DNA from 2 places in the Pseudomonas sp. GB2N2 genome. Region 1 is predicted to be linked to the other one. Evidence: riboswitches for the same ligand, from Rfam matches in the RefSeq annotation. Region 1 holds a riboswitch; the other holds the start of a gene.
The links. A riboswitch is a leader RNA that binds a small molecule or an ion and turns the genes downstream of it on or off. The one in region 1 is predicted to bind cobalamin.

Region 1 (10,090 bases):
TGGCCCAACCTTCGCCTGCCGGCCGGCCGATTCATCCGCAATACCTCACTCGCTTGCTGAGCGAGCTGGCCGATGACGATGCGATCTTCACCGCCGATGTGGGCACACCCACGGTGTGGGCGGCGCGCTACCTGAAAATGAACGGCAAGCGTCGGCTACTCGGCTCGTTCAACCACGGTTCGATGGCCAACGCCATGCCTCAGGCGATTGGCGCGCAAGCCGCATTTCCCGACCGCCAGGTGATTTCGCTCTCGGGCGACGGTGGGTTCAGTATGTTGATGGGCGATTTCATTTCGCTGGCGCAGTTGAAGTTGCCGGTAAAAATTATCGTCTACGACAACGCGTCGCTGGGGTTTGTCGCCATGGAGATGAAATCCAGCGGGCTGCTGGACACCGGCACGGACCTGCACAATCCGGATTTCGCGGCGATGGCCAATGCCATGGGCATTCTGGGGATTCGGGTTGAAGAATCCGAAGCGCTGGAACCGTCCTTGCGTCGCGCGCTGGCGCACGACGGCCCGGTGCTGGTGGATGTGGTGACCGCGACCCAGGAACTGGCAATGCCGCCGACCATCAAGCTGGAACAGGCCAAGGGGTTCAGTTTGTACATGCTCAAAGCGGTGATGAGCGGGCGTGGGGATGAGGTGATCGAGTTGGCGCGGACCAACTGGTTTCGCTGAAAAATGAGTCGCCTCCATCGCGAGCAGGCTCACTCCTACAAGGGAAATGCATTCCAATGTAGGAGCGAGCCTGCTCGCGAAGACTCCAGCGCAGGCAACACACGGTTCAATCTGGAATCAGCTCATCAATGTGCCGATAATCCGCTTGCAACTCCGCCGCCAATTGCCGCGCCCGCCCCAATCGAATTGGCCCACGCTCAATGTCAATCAGCAGCCCCGGGCACTCCAGCGCCGGCAACATCGACCACTCCTTCAGCCGCCCATCCGTCACCAGCAATAACCGCTGCTGCTCCGCCGGGAAGCGTTTTTGCCGCACCGCAAGCCAGCGTCCCGCCTCGCCCAATGCTGCCAGCAACGGCGTGCCACCGCCCGCGCCAAGCCCCTCGAGCCAATGGCCCAATCCGCTGGACGCTTTCAGGCCTTGCACTTGCCACGTTGGCGCATGCCCGCTCGCGGTCATTAACGCCAGTCGCGCACGCTGGCGGTAAGCGTCGTCGAACAGTTGCGCCAGCAATCCCTTGGCATCGCTCAACGCCTGATGACGACGGGTCGAGGCCGAGGCATCGACGATCACCATCCACAGTTCATGGGGCGAACGGGTGCGCAATTGAAACAACACATCCTGACGTTGACGCGGCCGGCCATTGAGCAAGGTGCCGGGCCAGTTGATCGAGCCACTGCGAGAAGCGTGACGCTGGCCCTGTTTGCCGTGGTCGAGTTGTCCGGCGCGGGGTCTGGCATTCGCCCCCGCATCAGATCGAGGGCGAATGCCTAGGGCTTTTTTGGCCAGCTCGGCACTTCACGTCGGGCCCCGACCGGCAGCGACTGCGCGGGCATTTCACCCCACTGGCCCTGGCCTTCGCTCGGGGTGGATGGCTGGGGTGAAGGTTGCTGCCCCTGTTGCTGAACCTGTTGCGGCGCGGGCGAAGAGGATTCCCGACGACGATGACGCAGGGCGAATTCGGCGACGGCTTCGATATCTTCTTCGGCAATCGCGCTCGCCCCGCGCCATGCCGCGTGGGCACGGGCGGCGCGCAGCCAGACCAGGTCGGCGCGCAAGCCGTCGACGCCGGCCGCGAAACAACGCTCGGTAATCTGCGTCAGCGCCTGATCGTCGAGGGGGATGCTCGCCAGCGTGCTGCGCGCGCGCTCGCAACGTTCGCGCAGGGACTGCTGCTGATTTTCCCACTCGGCGCAGAAGCGTTGCGGGTCGCTGTCGAAATCCAGCCGGCGACGGATGATCTGGCCGCGCTCGGCGGGCGCTGTGTGACCACCAAGGGCGACGTTCAGGCCAAAACGATCGAGCAATTGCGGGCGCAGTTCGCCCTCTTCCGGGTTCATCGTGCCGATCAGCACGAACTTCGCAGAATGCCGATGGGAAATGCCGTCGCGCTCGATCAGGTTGGTGCCACTGGCGGCAACGTCGAGCAGCAGGTCGACGAGGTGATCGGGCAGCAGATTGACCTCGTCGACGTAGAGCACGCCGCCGTCTGCCTTCGCCAGCACGCCGGGGGAAAACTGCGCACGCCCCTCGCTCAGGGCAGCGTCGAGGTCGAGGGTGCCGACCAGGCGTTCCTCGGTGGCACCGAGCGGCAAGGTGACGAATTGACCGCTGGCGAGCAGGTCCGCGAGGCCTCGGGCCAAGGTCGACTTGGCCATGCCGCGCGGGCCTTCGATCAGCACGCCGCCGATTTTCGGGTCAATGGCAGTCAGGCACAGGGCGAGTTTCAAATCGTCGGCGCCGACCACGGCGGATAGGGGAAAATGCGGGGTGTCGGTCATTATTAACTCTCGGTCATGGTCGGTCATTCCAAAAACACCTCAACCCTGTAGGAGTGAGCCTGCTCGCGATGGCGCTGGGTCAGGTGAATAAATGTCGACTGACACACCGCCATCGCGAGCAGGCTCACTCCTACAAGGGTTGCGGGGTGTCAGCTGTCTTCTTCTATGTCCAGCAGCAGGTTTTCCAGCGCTTTTTTATAAGCGCCCGGCTCCTGCCACATCCCGCGCTGCTGCGCTTCCAGCATCCGTTCGGTCATGTCCCGCAGCGCCTGCGGATTATGTTCGCGAACAAATTCGCGGGTCGCCGGGTCCAGCAGGTACGCGTCCGCCAGCAACGCGTATTGGTGATCGTCGATCAACTGCGTCGTCGCGTCGAAGGCGAACAGGTTATCGACCGTGGCCGCCAGTTCGAACGCGCCTTTGTAGCCGTGGCGTTTCACGCCATCGATCCATTTCGGATTCGCTGCCCGGGAACGAATCACCCGGTTCAGCTCTTCCTTCAAGGTGCGGATCTTCGGCAAGTCCGGCTGACTGTGATCGCCATGGTAGCTGGCCGCCGCTTCGCCGCTGAGGCTTTCGACGGCGGCGAGCATGCCGCCCTGAAACTGGTAATAGTCGTTGGAATCGAGCACGTCATGCTCGCGGTTGTCCTGATTTTGCAGCACCGCCTGCACTTGGCTCAGGCGTTGGGCAAACTGTTCGCGCGCTGCCGTGCCTTCGTCGGAACCGCCGTAAGCGTAGCCGCCCCAGTTCAGATACACCTCGGCTAAATCCTCGCGGCTCTGCCACAAGCGCCCGTCGATGGCGCCCTGCACGCCTGCGCCGTAAGCGCCGGGCTTGGCCCCGAAGATGCGCCAACCGGCCTGACGTTGCGCCGCATCCTGATCAAGGCCCGATTGCACCAGGGTTTCACGTTCGGCGCGGACCTTGGCCGCCAAGGGGTTGAGGTCGTCCGGCTCGTCCAGCGCGGCGACCGCTTGCACGGCGGCGTCGAACAGGCGGATCAGATTGGCAAAGGCATCACGGAAGAACCCCGAGACGCGCAACGTCACGTCGACGCGCGGACGGTCGAGCAGGCTCAAGGGCAGAATCTCGAAATCGTCGACCCGCTGGCTGCCCGTGGCCCAGACCGGACGCACGCCCATCAGCGCCATGGCTTGCGCGATGTCATCGCCACCGGTGCGCATGGTCGCGGTGCCCCAAACCGACAGGCCGAGCTGACGCAAATGATCGCCGTGGTCCTGCAAGTGCCGTTCGAGAATCAGGTTCGCCGACTGAAAGCCAATGCGCCACGCGGTGGTGGTTGGCAGGTTCCGCACGTCGACCGAGTAGAAGTTGCGGCCGGTAGGCAGCACGTCCAGCCGCCCGCGACTCGGCGCGCCGCTCGGGCCGGCGGGGACAAAGCGACCGCTGAGGGCGTCGAGCAGGCCGCGCATTTCTGCGGGTCCGCAGGCGTCCAACCGTGGCGCGACCACCTCAAGCAGGTTGTCGAGGATGGCGTTCACTTCAACCCACCCCGCCCCTTGTAGGAGTGAGCCTGCTCGCGATGGTGTGTCAGTCGACACCGATGTGGCTGACACACCATCGCGAGCAGGCTCACTCCTACAGGTATCGAGTGTCTGGGAGATCAGTTGCGCGGCAAACAGTTCCAGGCGTTCGCGGGTATCGCCGGCTGTTCGCCAGGCTTCTTCACTGACAGATTGCAAGGCATCCGGACGCGGCCCGATCCACGGCTCGGCCAACGCACAATCCAGCGGATCAAACCCCAACTCGAACGCCTTGGCCAACGCCCGCAACAAACTCGACTGCGCCCCGCGACCATCGCCCCGGGGAATGCGCAGCAACGCCAGCAATGTATCAATGCGCAAACGCCCGGTCGGCGATTCGCCGAAGATGTGCAGGCCATCGCGGATTTGCGACTCCTTCAAATCGCACAGGTAAGTGTCGAGGCGCGGCAGCCAGATCGCGGCGTCTGCATCGCTGTCGAGCTTCGCGTCCAGTTGCAGCTCGCGGTCGATGTGCGTGTCGCGCACCAGTTGCAGGATGTCGCGCTGCAATTCCCGGGCGCGACGTGGATCGAGCAATTGCGCTTCATAATATTCGTCGGCGAGCAATTCAAGGTTACGCAGCGGCCCGTAGGTCTCGGCGCGAGTCAGCGGTGGCATCAGGTGATCAATGATCACCGCTTGCGTGCGACGCTTGGCCTGGGCGCCCTCGCCCGGATCGTTGACGATGAACGGATAGATATTCGGCAGCGGCCCGAGCAACGCGTCCGGCCAGCAGTTTTCCGACAGCCCGACGCCCTTGCCCGGCAGCCATTCGAGGTTGCCGTGCTTGCCGACATGGATCACGCCGTGGGCGCCGTAGGTGTTGCGCAACCAGAAATAGAACGCCAGATAACCGTGGGGTGGCACCAGGTCCGGGTCGTGATACACCGCGCTCGGATCGACCTGATAACCCCGCGCCGGTTGAATGCCGACGAAGGTCAGACCAAAACGCAACCCGGCGATCATCATCCGCCCGCCACGGCACATCGGGTCGCTGTCCGGCGCGCCCCAGCGTTCCAGCACGGCGTGGCGATTGGCTTCGGGCAACGCGTTGAACATCCGCTGGTAGTCATCCAGCGCCAAGCTTTGATGGCACGGACGCTGGTCGAGGGTGTCGAGGTCGTTGCTGACGCCGCCGAGCAATTGCTGGATCAACGCGGTGCCGCTTTCAGGCAGCTCTGCCGGCAACGGATAACCTTCCTGATGCAACGCACGCAGGATGTTCAGCGCCGCAGCCGGGGTATCGAGGCCGACGCCATTGCCAATGCGCCCGTCGCGGGTCGGGTAGTTGGCGAGGATCAGCGCGATGCGCTTTTCGCTGTTCGGCACCCGCGCCAGATCGATCCAGCGCCGCGCCAGTTCTGCGACAAAATCCATGCGTTCCGGTTGTGGCCGGTAACACACCACATCCGATTGACTGCGCTCGCTGCGCCACGCCAGGTCCTTGAAGCTGATCGGCCGACTGATAATTCGACCGTCGAGTTCCGGAAGCGCGATGTGCATCGCCAGATCGCGCGGCCCGAGGCCTTGCTCGCTGGCGCGCCAGCCGGGTTCGTTGTCTTGGGCGCAGATGGCCTGGATCACCGGAATATTGCGGCGGAACGGCCGCAAATGCGGGGCTTCCGGGCTGGACTGGGCGAAGCCGGTGGTGTTGAGAATCACCCCGGCTTCGACTTCATCCAGCCAGTCCTCGACCACCGTCAGGCAGCCGGGTTCTTTCAGACTGGCCACGGCAATCGGCAACGGGTTCAAGCCCGCCGCTTGCAAGCGCCGGCAGAACACATCAATGAACGCGGTGTTCGCCGCCTGCAAATGCGAGCGGTAAAACAGCACCGCTGCGACCGGCTGACCGCCTTGCCAGTCGGCTTGCCAATCCTTCAGTTCCGCAGGACTTTTTTGTGGGTGGTAGAGCGCGGTGCGCGGCAGGGTTTGCGGTTCGGCCCAGGCGTAGTCGCGATCCAGCCAGCGATTGGCCAGGCAGCGAAAAAAATCGAGGGCGTTGGCCATGCCGCCCTGGCGCAGGTAATGCCAGAGCCGGTCGCGATCTTCGGCAACCACGCTGCTGAGGTCGCTGAGCTCCGGGTCCGGACGGTCGTCACCGGGCACCAGAATCAGTTGCACGCCGCGCTGCGACAACTCGACCAGACGTTCGACCCCGTAACGCCAATAAGCAATGCCGCCATGCAGCGAAATCAGGATCACCTTGGCGTGACGCAGCACTTCGTCGACATACAAATCGACCGACGCGTGATTTTGCACCTGCATCGGATTGGCCAGGCGAACGCTCGGGTAATCGTCCGGCAACTGCTGCGCGGCCTCGGCGAGCAACGCCAGGCTGGAATCGCCGCTGCACAGGATCACCAGTTCGGCGGGGGTTTGCCCAAGGTCGGCAATATTGTCATCCGAGACGAAACCGCCGGGCTGGGTCCTGAGCAAGTGCATGGGTTAAACGCTGAGCGCGGCGCGCAATTGCGCTTCGAGTTGTGCGGCGTCCAGCGCCTGACCGATCAACACCAGACGCGTGGTACGCGCTTCATCGGCACCCCACTGACGGTCGAAATGCTTGTCGAAACGCGTGCCCACGCCCTGAATCAGCAGGCGCATCGGTTTGTTCGGGATCGCGGCGAAGCCCTTGACGCGGAGGATGCCGTGCTTGACCACCAGTTGGGTCAGCGCGTCCATCAGCAGGCTTTCGTCGGCCTGCGGCAATTCGATGGAAATCGAATCGAACGCGTCGTGATCGTGGTCGTCAGGGTCAGCGCCGTCGTGGTGATGATCGTGATGGCTGTGACGGCTGTCGATGTGCTCTTCGGAACCAGCGCCGAGGCCGATCAATACGTCCAGTGGCACGCGACCGCTGCAGGCTTCGATGACTTTCACCGCCGGCGGCAGTTCTTCGGCGACTTCCAGGCGCACACGGGCCAGGTCTTCAGGGCTGATCAGGTCGGCCTTGTTGAGGATCACCAGGTCGGCACTGGCCAGTTGATCGGCGAACAGTTCGTGCAGCGGCGATTCGTGGTCCAGGTTCGGGTCAAGTTTGCGCTGGGCGTCGACCTGATCCGGGAAAGCGGCGAAGGTACCGGCGGCCACGGCCGGGCTGTCGACCACGGTGATCACCGCGTCAACCGTGCAGGCGCTGCGGATTTCCGGCCATTGGAAGGCTTGGACCAGAGGTTTTGGCAAGGCCAGGCCCGACGTTTCGATGAGGATGTGATCGAGGTCACCGCGACGGGCAACCAGTTCGCGCATCACCGGGAAAAATTCTTCCTGGACGGTGCAACACAGGCAGCCGTTGGCCAGTTCGTAGACCCGGCCGTTGGCTTCTTCCTCAGTGCAGCCGATGGAACACTGCTTGAGGATGTCGCCGTCGATGCCCAGCTCGCCGAATTCATTGACGATCACCGCGATGCGCCGGCCCTGGGCATTGTCGAGCATATGACGCAGCAACGTGGTTTTGCCCGAGCCGAGAAAGCCGGTAACGATGGTGACGGGGAGTTTGGCCAGTGTTTTCATCGGATGCCCTTTGGCAAGGTGGCGGGCAAACGGGACGACGACCGCAGCGACAGACGCGCGGAAGATTTCGCCACCGGATCACCCCGCCCGGTTGTAGTGAGAATTCGTGTCGAGGCAGGTCTCCTGGCTGACGGTGTGCCGGTCGAAAGACCGGCGTTCACTGCGCCTTCCCGCGGGCTCCATGGCTGGAGCGTGCAGTGGCGTGGCAGCGAACATCACCGTTCACAGTTGCGGGGGCAGCCGCGGCATCGACCGCGTTCCCTTCTTAGCTTCGGCAAACGCCGAAGAACCTCGAATGCGCAAGGCTACGCATCGTCTTGGGGCGGGTCAATGTTCACCGGTTGATCAGCTAAACGAGAACCCTTGCCAATTGACGCCCAACCCCCGCCCATGCTCTCCTACACGCCTTGTTACGGGTGCCCTTCACAGGGTGAAACGGGAAACCGGTGAATCATGTGCTTTACTCAAAGCCATGTCAGTCCGGTGCTGCCCCCGCAACGGTAAGCGAGCGAAGGATCAGATCCACTGTGCCAGCAGTTCGGCATGGGAAGGTGATTCTTGCAGGTTTCGGCTGGCGCCCAAGCCCCTCGCGAGCCCGGAGACCGGCCCGCAACACAAAGTGACTTTGACGTTCACTGAACAACAAACCCGCGGTGGGCGGGCGCTGTTTGAATTTCTGCGAGCCCGGTTCGCAGGGGTCTTTCATGCGCTCTATCCACCCGCTGACAGACCAGAGGGAAGCGCCATGTCGATCATCAGCAGCACCGGCCACGCATCAGCCGGCACCACCACGACCACTTTGGCACAACGCCTGACCGCCGCCGTCTGCGCGTCGATCCTCGGCGCGTGCCTGGTCTACTTCGCCGGTTTCTCGCACATCGAAGCGGTGCACAACGCTGCCCACGACACCCGTCACAGCTCCGCGTTTCCGTGCCATTGAGACCTGCCGATATGATCAAGCGTATTGCGCAAACCGCAGGTTTCACCGGGCTACTGGCCGCCCTGCTGCTGACCCTGCTGCAGAGCTTCTGGGTTGCTCCGCTGATTCTGCAGGCGGAAACCTATGAAAAATCCGAGCCGGCTGTGGTTGAAATGCACGAACACGCCACCGGTGCCGCCGCTCACACCCACGATGCCGACGCCTGGGAGCCGCAAGACGGCTGGCAGCGCGTGCTGTCGACAACCGGCGGCAACCTGGTCGTGGCAGTCGGTTTCGCCCTGATGCTGGCCGGTCTCTACACCTTGCGTGCGCCGACCAAAACGTCCCAAGGCCTGCTGTGGGGCCTGGCCGGTTACGCGACGTTCGTCCTGGCGCCGACCCTCGGCCTGCCGCCGGAACTGCCGGGCACTGCCGCAGCTGATCTGGCGCAACGGCAAATCTGGTGGATCGGCACCGCCGCGTCTACCGCGGTGGGCATTGCCCTCATCGTATTCAGCCGTCACTGGTTGATGAAGATTCTCGGCGTGGCAATCCTCGCGGTTCCCCATGTGATCGGCGCGCCACAACCGGAAGTGCACTCGATGCTCGCTCCGGAAGCTCTGGACGTTCAGTTCAAAATCGCTTCGCAGCTGACCAACATGGGATTCTGGCTTGCTTTGGGCCTGATCAGCGCTTGGTTGTTCCGCCGCAAAAGCGACGGCCAATACCACGCATGACGGAAAACAGTGCGGCGCTGACGCTAGTCGTCGGCCTGGGCTGCCAGCGCGGCTGCCCCGTCAGCACGCTGCGGGCGCTATTCGATCAGGCATTACAGATGCATAACATCGGACTTCAGCAGGTCACGGCCCTGGCCAGCATCGACCTGAAGCGCGACGAGCCGGGCCTGATCGAACTCGCCGCACAACTTGAACTGCCGTTGCTATATTTCAGCAGCGAGCAGTTGCAAGGTTACAAATCGCGACTCAGCCATCTTTCGGACATCGCCTTCGAACGCACCGGATGCTACGGCGTGGCAGAAAGTACCGCCCTCGCCCTCGCAGAACAGTTGGCTCAGGCCCCGGCAACCCTGCTGATTTCGCGGCAAAAATACGCCCAGGCGACCCTGGCAGTGGCGCAGGCCACACAAAACCCCCGATAATCTGCACCCCCGATCATGAGCAATCTTCATCTGAAGCCTTGCCAAGCCCCCCTTTTCTGACAGGAAACGACGATGACCGTCTACTTCATTGGCGCGGGTCCCGGTGACCCGGAGCTGATCACCGTCAAGGGCCAGCGGTTGATCCGCAGCTGCCCAGTGATCATCTACGCCGGCTCCTTGGTACCCGCCGCAGTGCTTGAAGGCCATTGCGCAGAAGTTGTGGTCAACAGCGCCGAACTGCACCTGGAACAGATCATCGACCTGATCAAGACCGCTCACGTTAATGGCCAGGATGTGGCGCGGGTGCATTCCGGCGATCCGAGTCTATATGGCGCTATCGGCGAGCAGATCCGCTACCTGCGCGAACTCGATATTGCGTTTGAAATTATCCCGGGTGTGACGGCCACGGCGGCCTGCGCGGCACTGCTGGGTGCGGAGTTGACGCTGCCGGACGTGTCACAGAGCGTGATTCTGACCCGCTACGCCGACA
Region 2 (10,090 bases), 1.4 Mb from region 1:
CCGCATTTCTTCAGGTAAAGCGCTATCCAATGTAGGAGTGAGCCTGCTCGCGATGGCGACCTCATGTCCAGGCGCAAACAACGCGGCAATCGCGGTCGGATTCGACGGAAAATAAAAGTGTACGTAGGAAGCCGTCATCCGCCCCTCGCGATAAACCGCCTCCGCCCCGCGCCCGCCATTCGGGCTCAGGCCACGGGCAATCGGCTCTAGTTCGGTGCTGGTCAACGAATGGTGATAGGTATGCCCGCGCAGCGAACCTTCCGGCAACTCCACCGCTTGCAAGGCCAGCGCCGCCAGCTTTTTCTGCATCACCGCATCACCCGCGAGCAAACCGACCAGTTCCGCGCGCGAGCCCTCGATATCGGTCAGCGAATCGAGCAGGTACAACATGCCGCCACATTCGGCCAGCAACGGTTTGCCCGCCGCGTGATGCGCGCGGATGGCGTCGAGCATCGACGTATTTTGCGACAGCGCCACATGGTGCAATTCCGGGTAACCGCCCGGCAGATAGAGGCTGTCAGCTTCCGGCAACTGGGTGTCACGAATCGGCGAAAAGAACGACAGTTCAGCGCCCATCGCCCGCAGCAAATCCAGACTCGCGCCGTAAGTAAACGCAAAGGCTTCGTCACGGGCCACCGCAATGCGAACACCGTCCAGCAACGGTTCGGCGGCGATCATTTCGGGCGCAGCGAATTGCACCGGTGGCGGCAGCGCAACGTCGCAGCTGCTGGCCAGTGATTCAGCCGCCGCATCGAGACGCAGATCGAGGTCATTCAACTCGCTGGCCTGCACCAGACCAAGGTGCCGGCTCGGCAATTCAATCCCGGTTTCCCGGGACAATGCGCCGTACCAGCGCATACCTTCGGTCAGGCTGCCTTCGAGCAACTGAGCATGGCGCAAGGTGCCCACACGGTTGGCCAGCACCCCGGCGAACGGCAAATCCGGCTGATACTTCGCCAGGCCCAACGCCAGCGCGCCGAAGGTCTGCGCCATTGCCGTACCGTCGATCACTCCGAGCACCGGCACGCCGAAGTGCCGCGCCAGGTCGGCGCTCGACGGCGTGCCGTCGAACAGGCCCATGACGCCTTCGATCAGGATCAGATCCGCTTCACCGGCAGCTTCCCACAACAACCGACGACTTTCCTGCTCGCCGACCATCCACATGTCCAGTTGATACACCGGCGCACCGCTGGCGCGCTCGAGGATCATCGGGTCGAGAAAGTCCGGGCCGCATTTGAACACGCGAACCTTGCGTCCCTGATTGCGATGCAAACGGGCCAGCGCGGCAGTGACGGTGGTCTTGCCCTGGCCTGAGGCCGGCGCGGCGATCAGGACCGCCGGGCAATGACGCAGGCTTTTCATAAAATAGTACTCACAGCTCAACGCCCTTCTGCGCTTTGATCCCGGCCTGGAACGCATGCTTGATCACGCCCATTTCGGTGACGGTGTCGGCCAGTTCGATCATTTCCGGCTTGGCGCCGCGGCCGGTGACCACCACGTGCTGCATCGGTGGACGGGCCTGCAAGTCGCTGAGTACCTGATCGAGGTCGAGGTATCCGTGCTTGAGGGCGATGTTCAATTCGTCGAGCACCACCAGGCCGATCGACGGATCGCGCAGCAGTTCGCGGGTAACCGCCCAGGCCGCTTCCGCGGCGGCGATGTCGCGCTGACGGTCCTGGGTTTCCCAGGTAAAGCCCTCGCCCATCACATGGAACCTTACCTGCTCCGGGAAACGCCGGAAGAACAACTCTTCACCGGTGCTGTGACGGCCCTTGATGAACTGCACCACGCCGCATTGCATGCCATGGCCCATGGAGCGCGCGAGCATGCCGAACGCCGAGCTGCTTTTGCCTTTGCCATTGCCGGTCAGCACCAGCAGCAGCCCGCATTCGTTCGGCGAGTTGGCGATGCGCTCGTCGATCACGGCTTTTTTGCGCAGCATGCGCGCCAGGTGGCGTTCGTCACGATCGGGGGTATCAGTCATGGGGGAGCTCTCCGTTGAGACTGGATAACGGCGGGCAGGCACAAGAATAGACGGCAAAAAGCCTGGCATCGCCCACCGTGATGCCGCTGGATGGATCAGGCCGGTCTCCGGGCTCATGAGCGGCTTTTCGCCGGACTGCGCGCCTTCCCATGTCGATAAAAACACAGTGGCTCAAGGCGCAGTTTTCACTCATTTACCGTTGCGGGGGCAGCGCCGGGATCGTGGCGGTTCATCAGTTGAACCAACGCACTCACCGGCTTCCCTGTTTCACTCTGTCGACCGAGGCCACAGAGCACCTGAAACAAGCCGCGAAGGTTAGAGGGTTGGGGGTGGAGCGTCAATTAAAGCCGGGGCGCCGCCGGGCGAATAACTGCCGTCGATCAACTAACTGATGATAATCTTTGTGCCACACTCTCAGCAGTGATATCAAATAGCCACAACCCCACATCACAAGAACAAGGGTAAGCCGTATGCAAGGCATGATCATCAGCAATCCGAAGCTGGAATTCCTGCGCCCGGTGCTGGAACGGTGGTTTGACTGTATTGACCGCTACAACGCCGTGCGCGGCGATAACGACACCCCTTACTGGTACGACGAAAAAGCCAACCTCGGCTTGCTCTCCGCCGCGGCCTGGATGGCGGAAATGGTCACGCTGCAGCAAACACCCACGCGCAAACAGAATGAAGAAGGCGAACGCAACGGTCGCGCCGATCTGTTTATCGCTTCTCCCGAAGAACGCGCTTATCTGCAAACCACGCAACGCTGGCCACGGGTCAATAGCCTGAACCTGACTCAGGCGTTGCTGGACATCACCAGCGAAGCAAAACGCATCAGCTACTCCAGCGACCTGAAGCTCGGCTGCCTGTTCGTTGCCCCACAAAAGGCCCAGCAAAGCGCGACGCCGGAAGAACTCCAGGACATGGTGGACGACCTGCAAAAGGAACATTCCTGCGCCGTCGCCTGGTATTTCCCCTACGCCTACCGCAAATTGCGCAACGAAGCCGGCAACTATCACCCGGGTATTGCCGTGCTCCTCAAGGAGGCTCGCGGCTAACCGGTTGAACCATCGCGGGTTTGCGCTTCTCTACTGATCAGGTCACTGCATTTATAGGGAAGTTCAGCATGCGCAAGCCCCAGCTCGTTCTCGTCATCGCCCTCGCCGGAGGGCTCGCCGCCTGCGGTGAAACCTCCAGCCTGCAAGTCTCCGACGGCACCGGCCCGTCGCCCAAACTGCCAGAACCGAACAAGACCCTGATCCCGACGGTGAACATCGCTCCGGCCATCGGCTGGCCCGATGGCGCAAAACCCACCGCCGCCGCGGGCACCCAGGTCGCCGCGTTTGCCGAAGGTCTCGATCACCCGCGCTGGCTGTACGTACTGCCCAACGGCGACGTGCTGGTCGCCGAAACCAACGCGCCACCGAAACCCGATGACGGCAAAGGCATCAAAGGCTGGGTCATGAAGAAAGTCATGGGCCGCGCCGGTGCTGGCGTCCCAAGCCCGAACCGGATCACGCTGCTACGGGACAAGGACCACGACGGCATCGCCGAAACCCGAACGGTGTTCCTGGAAAACCTCAATTCGCCTTTCGGCATGACCCTGGTCGGCAACGACCTGTATGTCGCCGATACCGATCGTTTGATGCGATTCCACTATGAAGACGGCGATACGGCGATCAAGTCGCAACCGATCAAAGTCGTCGATCTGCCGGGCGGCCCTCTGAATCACCACTGGACCAAAAACGTCATCGCCAGCAAGGACGGGAGCAAGCTGTACGTCACCGTCGGCTCCAACAGCAACGTCGCTGAAAACGGTCTGGACAAGGAAGAAGGTCGCGCGGCGATCTGGGAAGTCGATCGCGCTAGCGGTAACCACCGGATCTTCGCGTCAGGCTTGCGTAACCCGAACGGCATGGCCTGGGAGCCGCAGAGTGGCGCGCTGTGGACGGCGGTCAACGAGCGGGATGAAATCGGCAGCGACCTGGTGCCGGACTACATCACCTCGGTCAAGGACGGCGCATTCTACGGTTGGCCGTTCAGTTATTACGGTCAGCACGTAGACATTCGCGTCGACCCGCAAAACCCGGACCTGGTGGCCAAGGCCATTGCACCGGACTACGCGGTCGGCCCGCATACGGCGTCGCTGGGCCTGACGTTTGCTGAAGGCAATTCGCTGCCCGCGCAATTCAAGGAAGGCGCATTCATCGGCCAGCACGGGTCGTGGAACCGCAAGCCGCACAGTGGTTACAAAGTGATTTTCGTGCCGTTCAAGGCGGGCAAACCGACCGGGACCCCGGTGGATGTGCTGACCGGGTTCCTCAATAAAGACGAAGACGCCATGGGCCGGCCGGTGGGTGTGGTGATCGATCAACAGGGGGACTTGCTGGTGGCGGATGATGTGGGGAACAAGGTGTGGCGGGTGTCAGCGGTGAAGTAGATCCGACTTTCAAGACATAAAAAATGTGGGAGCGGGGTTGCCCGCTCCCACAGGGGTTTAACGCCAGCGCCCGATGACCGCCAGGAACTAAGGATTGCGCGCCAGATGTTCAGGTTGCAGGACACGCTTGGCGCTGAGGTAGGCTTTCTGCCAATACGCCTTGGACAGGCTGTCGAGCTTCACCGTGCCGCCAGTCGCCGGCGCGTGCACGAAGCGGCCTTCGCCGACATAAATCCCCGCGTGGCTGACCTGGGAGCCGCCATTGGTGGCGAAGAAAATCAGGTCGCCGGTTTGCAAGCCTTCTTTACCGACGTCGGCCGCCTGCATGCTAATCATTTCGCGGGTGGTGCGCGGCAAGGCGATGCCGGCGACGTCGCGGTAGACATAACCGATCAGGCCGCTGCAATCGAATCCTGAATCCGGCGTGTTGCCGCCCCAGCGATAAGGCGTGCCAACAAGGCCCAACGCGCGAAACAGCACGTCTTCCGCCTCGGGCGAAAAGGGTTGCGAAGAACTGAAGACAATCGGCGCGCGGACCACCGACGCAGGCGGCGGTGGGCGACTGGCGCAAGCGCTGAGCAATGCTGCGAAAAACATGAGTGCGAGGCGGGCCGACATCGTCATCTGCAGAACATCCTGATCTGGCTGCGGCTTTTTTCCCGTCGAAAGGACAGAAAAGAAAACCGCCTGCGCAGCACGCAGGCGGTTTGCCATCAATAATAGACAGGATTCTAGCGGCTATACGCCAAACTTCAAGTAAGACTTTAAGTTCGCCTTACAAATTGTCCGCCTACTCCGTTGCAGCGCCGGCGATTGTCGCCACTGAGGTGACGACTGCAGAACATTTACTTGCGTGCTGTGACCACGGTCGGGGCCATTGCGAGTGCGCGCTTGGCTTCGATGAAGGTTTTGTTCCAGTAGCTGTCACCCAGGCTATCAACCCGGACACCACCGCTTTTGCGGCTGCTGGAGTGGATGAACTGGTTGTCGCCAAGGTAGATCCCGGCGTGACTGACACGACCGCGGCGACCATTGGTGGCGAAGAACAGCAGATCGCCCGGCTTGAGCGCACTGCGAGCGACCAGCGGTGCGTCAACGTTGATCATTTCGCGTGTGGAGCGCGGCAGGTTCATGCCGGCCTCTTCACGGAACAGGTAACCGATGAAGCCGCTGCAATCGAAGCCTGCCTCGGAGGTACCGCCGAAACGGTAACGGGTACCGATCAGGGACATGCCACGTTCAAGGATGCTGTCGGCCAGAACCGGAAGCTGGTACGACTTGCCGTCGGCGAAGTCAGCCAGTTCCTTGTCAGTAGCGAGCTCTTCCTGGAAAAGAATGGAAGAGGATTGAGCGGTAACTGAATTTTTAGCCTGCTGTTGCGGCGCTTGCTCGGACACTGGAGAGTGGGCAGCGCAACCGAACAACAGGGTGACGAGTGCGAGAGGCACGAGGGGTGCGAAGCGCTTTAGCATGGGCACGACCGTGGCTGTTAGTTATAAAGAAGCCGAGACTATGCCCACTATCGGTCTGATTTGCAAATTCAATCGAACTTAATGTGACTTCCCGGTTTCGCGCTGACATCTAAGCGCTTAAGCCCCATTTAGACGTTCGCGCGGCCTGCACCTCGCAGGAAAGCGGATTTTCTGACGCCTGAAATATGCCGAAGCCCCCGAAAAACGGGGGCTTCACCAACCTAACGTCTCTTTGAGGAAGGGGATAGTCAACTTGCGCTGAGCTTGGAGGGAAGCTTGATCGAGGCGCTCAAGCAACTCGAACAACGCGCTCATGCTGCGAGTACCGCGAGTCAGAATAAAATGCCCGACTTCGTCGGTCAGGTGCAGGCCGCGACGGGAGGCGCGCAGTTGCAAGGCACGCAGTTTGTCTTCGTCGGACAGCGGTCGCATCTGGAAAATCAGTGCCAGGGTCAGGCGCGATTTCAGGTCCGCCAGCTTTACCGGCAATTCGCGCGGTGAAGTCGACGCGGCAATCAGCAGACGCCGACCGCTGTCGCGCAGACGGTTGAACAGGTGAAACAACGCTTCTTCCCAATCCGCTCGGCCAGCAACCGCCTGCAGATCGTCCAGGCAGACCAGTTCGTACTGTTCTAGGTTGTCGAGGATTTCGGTGCCGCGATCCAGCAGTTCGGCCAACGGCAGATACACCGCCGGCTCGCCCTGCTGTTCAAATCGCAGGCAGGCGGCTTGCAGCAGGTGCGTGCGCCCTACCCCGTCCTTGCCCCAGAGATAAATCAGGCTCTCGGTCCAGCCGGCGTCGGCTTCGCACAGCCGCTCGACATAGCCGAGTGCAGCGGCGTTGGCGCCTGGGTAGTAATTGATAAAGGTAGCGTCGTCACGCAGACGCACACCTAGGGGCAGCTGAATCGGTTTCATGCTGACTGAACAGTTCCCAAGGAACCGTTAGTGGCCTCTGTGTAAAGTTTGCGAAGTTTATACCCGTGACGCTGACCGCACAATGCGGCGGACCATAAGCAAAATCAAAGGTTTGCGTTATCACACCGGTTTTGTGACAGTTTTTTGCGCAGAGCAGCGCAAGGGATACGGGCCGGCCCGGCAATAAAACCGGCCGCCCGCAAGGTGCTATCTGCGAACCTTACAACTCGGGTTCGTCAGCACCACTGTAGATATCTGAATCCTTATACAAATCATGCACATGGCGCACCAGCACCATGATCACCGCCGCCACCGGCAGCGCCAGCAGCACGCCCGTAAAACCGAACAGCTCGCCACCGGCGAGAATCGCGAAGATCACGGCCACCGGGTGTAGCCCGATCCGGTCTCCCACCAGCAACGGCGTCAGCACCATGCCTTCCAGCGCCTGACCCACCATGAACACCGCGACGATGCCCAGCATTGGGTAAAGGTCGCCGCCAAACTGGAACAGACCCGCAATCAACGCGGCGCCAATCCCGATGACGAATCCCATGTAGGGCACGATCGCCGCCAGACCGGCTATCACGCCGATCAACAACCCCAGCTCCAGCCCGACCAGCATCAGCCCCGCTGCGTAGATTACGCCGAGCGCCACCATCACCAGTAACTGCCCGCGCACAAACGCACCGAGCACTTCATGGCATTCGCCCGCCAGCGTCACCACGCGTTCTTCACGATCGCGTGGCAGCAAGCTGCGGATCTTGGCCATCATGATGTCCCAGTCGCGCAGCAAGTAAAAACTCACCACCGGGATCAGCACCAGGTTGGCCAGCCAGCCGATCAACGCCAGGCTGGAAGCGGTCGCCTGACTCAGCACCACGCCGACGATGTCGGTGGTCTGACCCATGTGTTCGCTGATGGCCGCCTTCAGCTTGTCGAATTTCCAGAAGCCATCCGACAGGCCGAACTTCGACTGCGCCCATGGCAACGCGCTGTGCTGCAACCAGTCGAGCATCTGTGGCGCCAGCTCATATAGGCGAAACAGCTGTTTGGCGAGCAACGGCACCAACACCAACAGCAGCGTGGTGAAAATCAAAGTGAACAGCGCGAAAACTGCGACTACGCCCCAGGTTCGCGACAGACCGGCCTTTTCCAGCCGATCCACCAGCGGATCGAACAGATACGCCAACAGCAGCGCCACTAGAAACGGCGTCAGAATCGGATGCAACAGCCAGATAAACGCGCAGAGCAGAACCACTCCACCCAACCAGAACCAACGCCGCGTATCGGCCATGAACAACTCCATATGCTTCTATATAAAGAAAGAAAACCCTACCAACGGAAACGCAACTGCGGCACCAGGGCCGGCGCAGGTGCAACAGCCGGTGCCGATCCCTCCGCCACCGGCTGCACAGGCGCCGCCGGTGCTGGCGCCTCACCCGCCGGCACCTCCTGCAACTTCGCCAGCGACAACTGCGAACGCAACTGCTCGGCGCTGCCGTTGACCCGATAGAGAATCCGGTCAGCGTCGACACTTTGCAGGCGCCCGCCAAACGGTTCGAGCAAACGCCCGAGCGTCGCGTAACGTTCCAGGTTCATGCCCTGCACTTCCAGCAACTGCTCGCCCGAGGCACCCGGCTTGACCGCAAAGCGCGGCGCCAGGCGCTGACTGACCGCCAGCAACACCGCGTCGGCCACGGCGGCCTGATCGCCGCCCTGCACGCTGCCCGCCTCTTTCTGATCGCCGAGCCATAAATGCCATTTGGCCTGCCACTGGCCACCCTCTTCGTGGGCATGCACCGCCAGCAAGGCGTCTGCGTTGTAACGCTCCGAGGCCGCGCGCAAAGGCGCGGCGTCCGCTCCTTCAAGATTCGGCGCCGTGGCGACCAGTTGCTCGCTCAGGTCCGCCAGCGGCAGACGCAGCGGCAAGCCACGGTGTTGCGCCGCGCGCCGCAACGGCGCAGCACTGGCCTGGCCATCACCGACCAGGCTCGAACCTTCGGCGGAGTCGTTCAGCCACCAGGCGAGGATTGACGGTCGGTTTGCGCCCCACAACGACAGCCCGGCCCGGCGCAACGCCTGCTCGGTGCTGGCCGGGTCGAAATCGACCTTGAGCACTTCCGGCGGACCGGCATCAAAACCGTATTGACTGATAATCTGCTGCGGGTCTTTGCGAATCGCCGCCAATCCCGGATTTTGCGCGGCCTTGGGATCGCCGGTCAGACGCAGCACCAGCGTGTCGAGCGCGCGCTGGGTAGCTTGATCGCGCTCTTCCGGCGCCTGGCTGCTGACAGGCTCGCGCACCTGATAAAGGCTTTTGACCGATTCGGCCTGACTTGCCAGACTGACCAGGGACAAACAACCGACAAACAATGTTCTGAAAAAACGCATGGAAGATTCCTGACGACAAGAGCGGCTGGAACTGACCGCATGAAGACAACCGAGCAAGGCTGTGACCATCGCCCGACGCAAAACATTCACACGCCCCGATTAAGTTTTTCACACTGCCATAACGATAGACGGTTAATCGCGATACCTTATACAGCCATGCGGGAGGCACCCCAAACTGGCAATATCGGTTTTTTTGTATGGATATGCCCCTGCTGTCGGCCTGAGGATGGCCGCTGCCCCTCAAGCCTGATAAAATCGCGCGCCTTCGCAGACCGGCAACAGCCGGGCAGTGTCGGAATAGCGCGCATGGCACTCGCCTTCGTCTGTTCCGGCGGTCCCGCTGGATCGGTCGTTACCCCTGAATCCCCCCTAAAGGCCTGGATCATGAGCAAGCAACCCTCCCTGAGCTACAAGGACGCCGGTGTAGACATCGACGCCGGCGAAGCATTGGTCGAACGCATCAAGAGCGTCGCCAAGCGCACTGCGCGCCCGGAAGTCATGGGCGGCCTGGGCGGTTTCGGCGCCCTCTGCGAAATCCCGGCCGGCTACAAGCAGCCTGTACTGGTTTCCGGCACCGACGGCGTGGGCACCAAGCTGCGTCTGGCGCTGAACCTGAACAAGCACGACAGCATCGGCATCGACCTGGTCGCCATGTGCGTCAACGACCTGGTGGTGTGCGGCGCCGAGCCGCTGTTCTTTCTCGACTACTACGCCACCGGCAAACTCAACGTTGAAACCGCGACCCAGGTGGTCACCGGTATCGGCGCTGGCTGCGAACTGTCCGGTTGCTCCCTGGTCGGGGGCGAAACCGCTGAAATGCCAGGCATGTACGAAGGCGAAGACTACGACCTCGCCGGCTTCTGCGTTGGCGTCGTGGAAAAATCCGAA

Region 2: linked by a shared signal. The riboswitch ahead of cobO (cob(I)yrinic acid a,c-diamide adenosyltransferase) and the one ahead of cobW (cobalamin biosynthesis protein CobW) in region 1 are both predicted to bind cobalamin.

The regions. Positions count from the first base shown of each region.
Region 1 covers NZ_CM142701.1:1,392,579-1,402,668, reverse strand. The annotation lists gene poxB (ubiquinone-dependent pyruvate dehydrogenase) at 1-680, shown strand, start outside; gene ACYZT4_RS06445 (vWA domain-containing protein) at 787-1,332, opposite strand; gene ACYZT4_RS06440 (ATP-binding protein) at 1,452-2,462, opposite strand; gene cobN (cobaltochelatase subunit CobN) at 2,612-6,451, opposite strand; gene cobW (cobalamin biosynthesis protein CobW) at 6,455-7,522, opposite strand; cobalamin riboswitch at 7,619-7,831, opposite strand; cobalamin riboswitch at 7,920-8,147, shown strand; gene ACYZT4_RS06425 (CbtB domain-containing protein) at 8,268-8,462, shown strand; gene ACYZT4_RS06420 (CbtA family protein) at 8,474-9,178, shown strand; gene ACYZT4_RS06415 (cobalamin biosynthesis protein) at 9,175-9,600, shown strand; gene cobM (precorrin-4 C(11)-methyltransferase) at 9,673-10,090, shown strand, end outside.
Region 2 covers NZ_CM142701.1:2,780,429-2,790,518, forward strand. The annotation lists gene ACYZT4_RS12855 (cobyrinate a,c-diamide synthase) at 1-1,362, opposite strand, end outside; gene cobO (cob(I)yrinic acid a,c-diamide adenosyltransferase) at 1,373-1,984, opposite strand; cobalamin riboswitch at 2,066-2,299, opposite strand; gene ACYZT4_RS12865 (hypothetical protein) at 2,455-3,039, shown strand; gene ACYZT4_RS12870 (PQQ-dependent sugar dehydrogenase) at 3,108-4,421, shown strand; gene ACYZT4_RS12875 (C40 family peptidase) at 4,509-5,045, opposite strand; gene ACYZT4_RS12880 (C40 family peptidase) at 5,267-5,893, opposite strand; gene hda (DnaA regulatory inactivator Hda) at 6,107-6,811, opposite strand; gene ACYZT4_RS12890 (AI-2E family transporter) at 7,032-8,105, opposite strand; gene ACYZT4_RS12895 (DUF2066 domain-containing protein) at 8,144-9,202, opposite strand; gene purM (phosphoribosylformylglycinamidine cyclo-ligase) at 9,587-10,090, shown strand, end outside.